2 regions of the Thioalkalivibrio sp. ALMg3 genome follow, and region 2 is predicted to be linked to the other one. Evidence: riboswitches for the same ligand, from Rfam matches in the RefSeq annotation. Region 2 holds a riboswitch; the other holds the start of a gene.
What was found. A riboswitch is a leader RNA that binds a small molecule or an ion and turns the genes downstream of it on or off. The one in region 2 is predicted to bind cobalamin.

Region 1 (3,410 bases), on a different contig from region 2:
CCAGGCCGTCGTCCGGTTCCGGCAGGCGCGCCCAGGCCCCTGGCGGCAGCTCGCCCGCGGGGTAGCCATGCGGGTTGATGCCCGTGGAGAGATCCAGCCAGTCGGCCTCGGGGATCCGGTAGCGCGCGGCCGCCTGACGGATACCACCCCCGTGCACCTGGATCAGTGCCTTCGGCTCCGGCGTCTGCATCGATTGGGCCTCAGAACAGGACAACGACAATCACCCCGGCCACAATGAAGGCCATCCAGATGGCCAGCGCACGATCCAGCAGCGCAACCGCCTGGCGAATGCCTGCCGCGTCGGGCATGCGGCCCATCCCCAGGCGGGGTCGCCACTCGCGCTGCCCGCCATAGGGCGCCGCCCCCCCCAGGACCACGCCCAGCGCACCCGCCCCCGCGGCCATCACCGGCCCCGCATTCGGGCTCTTCCAGCCGGCGGCCTGCTCGCGCCAGCACTGCAGCGCGTCCCGGCCACGACCGGCCAGGGCATAGCCCAGCGCCGTGAGACGGGCCGGGATCAGGTTCATCGCATCGTCCAGGCGCGCGGCGGCCCAGCCAAACGAGCGAAACCGGTCATTGCGATAGCCCCACATCGCGTCCAGCGTGTTCACCAGGCGATAAGCCACCACGCCCGGTGCGCCAGCCACCAGGAACCAGAAGATCGTGGCGAACAGCGCGTCGTTGCCGTTCTCCAGCACCGACTCGATGGTCGCGCCACTCACCCCGCGCGCGTCCAGGGCCGCCGTGTCGCGACTGACCAGCATGCCGACACCGGTGCGCGCCCCAGACAGGTCATCCTTTTCCAGGGCCTCGGCCACCACCTCCGCATGCTCGTCCAGGCTGCGCCAGCCAATCGCCAGCGTCAGGATCGCCAGCGTCAGAACCCAGCCCCAGGCCAGCGAGGCGCCCAGTGCGGCCAGCGCCACCCAGGGCAGGACCAGCGCCGCGAGAAGGAGCGCTCCGCGTACACGACTGGGCGCATGCCAGCGGGATTCGGCCCAGGCCGCGAGCTGGCCGAATCCGGCGAGCGGATGGAACCGCCGTGGGTCACCAAACAGTCGGTCCAGGATCAGGGCGCCGATCAGGATCAGAAAGGTACTCATGTGTCGCCACCTCCGGATGGCCCATCCGGACGCGCGGCGGATTCCCGGGCGTCCGTGGACGCAGCCAGCTCGCACGGCGCACCCCAGCGATCCTGGAACACCAGGTCTTCCAGCGGGCGGCGGCTGTCCCAGCCCGCCGTTTCCAGCATCGGCCGGTCATAGAAGCGCTCGACATGCCCCAGGCACAGCACGGCAATGGGGTACCCGCCTTCGGGCATGTCCAGCCGATTGGCCAGCCAGTCCGGATCGAACAGGGAAACCCAGCCCATGCCCAGGCCCTCGGCGCGGGCGGCCAGCCACAGGTTCTGGATCGCACACGCGGCCGAACAGAGGTCCATCTCGGGGAGCGTCCGCCGGCCCAGCACGTAGCGCTCGCGGCCATCGGTCAGGGCCACGACCAGTAACTCGCCCGCCTCGCGGATGCCCTCCAGCTTCAAGCGATGCACGTCGGCCGCGCGCTCGCCACAGGCCTCCGCAGTGCGCGCCTGTTCATCCGCCGCGTGGGCGTGGAGCGCCTCGCGCACCGCCGGGTCGGTAATGCGCAGGAAGCGCCAGGGCTGCATATAGCCCACGCTCGGCGCGCGATGCGCCGCCTCGAGCAGCCGCCGCAACACCGCTGGATCGACCGGGTCCGGCCGAAAATGGCGCATATCCCGGCGTTCCGCGATCACGCGATAGACGGCCGCAAGCTCATCTTGGGCAAATCCCGAACCCCCGGCATCAGCGCCCGGGCAGGAAGGGTTCTCATTGGCGGGCAACTCGGACTGCATCGGCTTACCGTCAGGGGGACACGACGCGGATGCAGAGGGATCGGGGTGTGGCCACAGGGGCCCGCACCTACCGACCCTCGCCCACCGCGCGGTCGCAGAAACATCGTCCAGGCCGGTCTCCGGGCTCGCGAGGCCCCGGCAACCCGGGGCGGCAAGTCGCCTTCCCGGGCCGCGTTCGGCCCAGTGGCTTTCGACTTGTCGAGGTCCGAGCGGCCTGCGGAAGCACCCCTCGAACCCACTCGCTTACCGTTGCGGGGGCAGCGTCGGAATGGGGCTGCGGAGGATCTCGCGCCTGCACCGACTTCCCGTTTAACCCGCGCGATCAGTCGCCCGGGCACCTGGTAGCAAGCCGCCAATCATACGCGGCAAGCCCACTGCCGACCAATTGACGCTCCGAGGCGCCCCAGGCTTGCTGCTATGATGCCCCGCTAGTCCAGCGCCTGGTGGCGGCTCCCCAGCCGGCTCGAAGGCGCTTGAACAACCAATCCAATGCGACTGTAAAATCATGCAATTCTGGACTTCCCGAACTCCACTTCTCGCTTGCCTCCTGGGCCTGCTCTCAACCCCGCTGATCGCAATGGCGGACTCAATCACGGTCACCGACGACGATGACCGCGAGGTCCATCTGGAGCAGCCTGCCGAGCGCATCGTCAGCCTGGCGCCGCACATCACCGAGGTGCTGTTTGCCGTGGGTGCGGGGGACCGCATCGTGGGCGCAACGCAGTACAGCGATTATCCGCCCGAGGCGGAGGCCATCCCGCGGATTGGCGGTTACAGCCGGATTGACCTGGAACGGGTACTGGAAAGGGACCCCGATCTGGTGATCGCGTGGAAGAGCGGCAACTCCGCCTCCCAGGTCGAACGCCTGCGCGAACTGGGACTGCCGGTGTACGTATCGGAACCACGCAGCTTCGAGGGTGTGGCCTCGAGCATGCGGCGCATGGCCACGCTCGCCGGCACGTATGACCAGGGCGAGGCCGCGGCAGAGGACTTCCTGGGCCGAATGGACGCGCTCCGCGCCACGTACGGCGACCGGGACCCGATTCGCGTGTTCTATCAGGTGTGGGAGCAACCGTTGATGACGGTCAATGACGACCACCTGATCGCCGAGGCCATCGCCGTCTGTGGCGGCGTGAACGTGTTCGGCGATCTCGACCGCCTGGTGCCACGCATTGGCCGCGAAGCCGTACTGGATGCCGACCCCGAGGTCATCATCGGCGGCGGCATGGGCGAGGACCGCCCCGACTGGGTGGTCGCCTGGGGCCAATGGGAGGATATGACCGCGGTCCAGCGCGACAATCTGTTCTTCATTCCCCCTTCGCTCCTGCAACGCCATACCGGACGCATCGCGGAAGGCACCGCCCTGATGTGCGAAGAACTCGAACGCGCCCGCACGCGGCGGCCTGCCCCGTAAACATGACGGACCACCTCGCAGTGTCACGGAGCGGCCGATGCAAGACGCCCAAAATGAAGCGTTGCGCGCAGGCTGAAGGCGGCTCTTCGGTACCGGGTACGCGTCGCCGCTTCGCCCTCCAGG
Region 2 (3,410 bases):
AGGCGAGGCACTGGTGGCGCACGCTGTTCAGGGCCTTGGTGGCGCGCAGCTGGAAGGCCTCGTCCGCCAGGTCGTCGGCCGTCTCCACCTTCCGCTGCAGCCGTTCGGCGGCCTGGCGGTAGGACGCCTTGTACTCGGCGAAGTCTGGGTCCGCCCAGGCCGCGGGCAGGGCTCCTGGATCGCCGTCCCGCGCTGGTGTCTCGCGGTCGAACCAGGTTTCGATGTCGGCGGCCCGCCGTGCCAGCTCGTCGGCCAAATCGGGCAGACGCTCGGCGAACGGCGCGTCATAGCGCAGGATCTGCTCGATGCTGCGGTAGGTGGCCGAGGTGCCCCGCATGCTCTGCTGGCGGAAGCGCTGGAAGGCCTCGGTGGCGTCCACGCTGGCCGGGTCGTCCAGGGTTTCTTCGTAGCCTTCGCCCCAGGGGCCCGGCATCGGGACGGTGATCTCTTCGGCGCCCGTGGTCCCCGCCGATGCGAGCAGCAGGGCCAGCGGGAGGCCGGTCGTCAGCGACCGCCGGATGGATTTCGTTCGATTCATGGTGGCTCTCCCTGTTCGCGTCAGCCGTGGCGTGTCAGAAGCGGAACTGGTGCTGCAGGTGCAGTTCCCAGTCCGAGCGGTCGGCGTCGCGGTCCAGCCACATGAGCTGGGTCTTTTGCCGCTGTCCCCGGTGGTACCAGTTGAGCCCGGCGCCCCATTCGCGCTGCCAGCGCTCGTCGCCTTCCAGGTCGTCGCCGGCGTCGTGGCGCAGCACCGCGTGGCGAGCGGCCACCTCCAGCCCGTCCACCGGCAGCGACTGCGCGAGTTCGAGCTCGGCACCGAGGTCGTGATAGGACGACGCATGGTTCGGGGAGACGTCGCGGCGGAACGCGGCCAGCGAGAGCGAGGTGTGGCCGAACTTGATCACCGCGTCGGCGGTGGCGGTGACCCAGTCGGCCCGCTGGCGGTCCACCGTATCTTCCAGTCCGCGGCTCCAGTCGCGCAGGTGGTTGCGGTCCGCTGCCTGAAGGCCGGCGCCCAGCGCCACGGTGCGCTCCACGGCGCGGCCGAGGGTAGTGTTGTCGCGCGGGATCTCGCCGACCGGTGCCCAGGCCCCGCGGGCACTGAACAGGTGGCCGGAGGTGGCGGGGCGGTCGTTACGCTGGTCCAGACGGCCACGGCCGTCGAACACCCCGGCGGCCCAGGCCCAGGCTTCGCCGTCACCGCCCAGTAGGGTCACGCCGGTATCGCGCCCGGCGGGGACCTCGAACTGGTTGCCCGGCACGCTGAGTTCGGTAAACAGGCGGTTGGGTCCGCCGATGTCGCGCGGCATTCCGAAGGGTACGGTGAACTGGCCGAGGCGCAGGCCCAGATTGTCGCGGAACGCGTACTGCATCCAGATGTCGCGCATCGAGAGTTCGCCGCTGCTGAAATCCGGCTGCAGGCGAAAGCGAAGATCCGGGTGGAACAGAGTCCCCTGGGTGTCCAGCCAAGCGCGGCGGAAGTCGAACTCGCTAGTGGAACCGTCCGGGGCACGGGCGTAGCTGTAGCGGCCCTGGATCAGCGGATCCAGTGTCACCTGCAGGCCGTCTTCCGCGTCGCCGAACTCGAAGTTGGCCTGAGCCGGAGCGATGCTCGCGGCCGTCATCAGATACAGGGTGGCCAGGACCGGGATGGCATGTCGCCCCGGTCGGAGATGGGTATCGTTCATTGTTGTGGTGCTCCCCTAAGGAAACACATGACCCATGTGCCCGTTCGCGCACATGGGTCATGTGTTTCCCTGGCGCGCGACCCCGCACGCCGTGGATGAAACGACGCCACAGGATGGGCTGGGAGCAGGGGAGGGCCGATCGATGAGCACGCCGGTCCTGGCCCGCCCGGCCGCCCACCGCGGCGTCGGTGTCCTCCAGGCCGGTCTCCGGACTCGCAGAGTGGATGCGCGCTGCATCCAGATGCGGATCGCCTTCCCGCGGGCATCCTGGGGATGCGCCGCAGTGGCATTGGATCCGCCCAACTCCGCCTACCGTTGCGGGGGCAGTGCCGGGCTTGCGAACGAGAGTTCGCGCACCGGCTTCCCGATTATCCCCGGCCAAAACAGGCCGGGGCACCTGAAGTCAAGGCGGACCCTACGGTGCCTCCGTTTGAGGGTCAAGGGCGCGTTGAGGCGGGATGGCGGGGGTATCCTTTGATCTGGATCAACGGAACGCGCGATTTTGATCGCGTCCGGTTTCCCGCGTGGGTAGGGTGGGTTTCAGGCGATCTGGACCGAGTCTAGATCGGTTCGAGCCGACACCCATTCCCCAAGGGAGACCTGCCATGAAGACACTTTCCGGATTTCGAATGACGGCGCTCGCGGCGTGCGCGGCCGTCGCCATGGGGGCCTCGGCGCCAGCGCTGTCCGATACGGACTATTCGCAATATCGCGATGTGTTCGAGCCGTTGCCGGCGCTGCCGCCGATCCCGGCGGACAACTCGATGACGAAGGAGAAGATCGAACTGGGCAAGATGCTGTTCTTCGAGCCGCGCATTTCCAGCTCCGGCGTGATCTCCTGCGCGACCTGCCACAACCCGGCGCTGGGCTGGGCGGACCGTATCCCGCGCGCGGTAGGGCATGATGGCCAGGTCGGCGAGCGCAATACCCCGACGGTATTGAACTCCGGCTTCTTCACGGCGCAGTTCTGGGATGGCCGCGAGGACGACCTGGAAGGCCAGGCGCTGGGTCCGATCCAGGACGCGATCGAGATGGCGATGCCGCTGGAGGACGCAATTGAGCGTCTGGAAGAGTTCAACGAGTACCAGGAGAAGTTCCAGGCCGCCTATCCGGACTATGACGGTGACAACGTGATCAATGCCGATCACGTGGCTCATGCGCTGGCGACCTTCCAGCGCACGCTGAACACCCCGAACTCGCCGCTGGACCGCTGGCTGGTCGGGGACGAGGGCGCGATGAGCGAGCAGCAGATGCGCGGCATGAAGCTGTTCGCGGATAACGGCTGCGTCGCCTGCCACCGTGGCCCGGCACTCACCGACAGCCACTTCCATCGCATCCAGGTGCCGGGCTCGGAAGACGAGGGCCGTTACCTGGTGACCGGAGAGGAGAGTGATCGCTTTGCCTTCAAGACCCCGACCCTGCGCAACGTGGCGTTGACCTATCCCTACATGAACAACGGCGAGACCGCGACGCTGGACGAGGCGATCCGCATCATGGGGCAGGAGATGCTGGGCATGGAGTTTAGCGACGATGAAGTCGCGGACCTGGAGGCCTTCATGCACGCGCTGACCGGTGACATGCCGCAGTTCGAGATCCCGTCACTGCCGTAAGCGACCGGTTGCCACTGGCGATGACAAGCCCCCTCCGGGTCCGGAGGGGGCTTTTTTGTGCCGCCTATTCGACGGTGATGGTGATCTTGTCGGAGGTCACTGGCGGGTCGAA

Region 1: it holds a riboswitch for cobalamin, as region 2 does, so the genes downstream of both, bluB (5,6-dimethylbenzimidazole synthase) here and F622_RS0104140 (porin) in region 2, are expected to answer to the same signal.

Annotation. Positions count from the first base shown of each region.
Region 1 covers NZ_KB906220.1:254,956-258,365, forward strand. Annotated here, with positions in the region: gene cobD (threonine-phosphate decarboxylase CobD) at 1-190, opposite strand, end outside; gene cbiB (adenosylcobinamide-phosphate synthase CbiB) at 201-1,103, opposite strand; gene bluB (5,6-dimethylbenzimidazole synthase) at 1,100-1,873, opposite strand; cobalamin riboswitch at 1,966-2,230, opposite strand; gene F622_RS0103345 (cobalamin-binding protein) at 2,451-3,287, shown strand.
Region 2 covers NZ_KB906221.1:58,617-62,026, reverse strand. Annotated here, with positions in the region: gene F622_RS0104145 (cytochrome c) at 1-538, opposite strand, end outside; gene F622_RS0104140 (porin) at 573-1,688, opposite strand; cobalamin riboswitch at 1,869-2,104, opposite strand; gene F622_RS0104130 (cytochrome-c peroxidase) at 2,318-3,298, shown strand; gene F622_RS0104125 (DUF4399 domain-containing protein) at 3,363-3,410, opposite strand, start outside.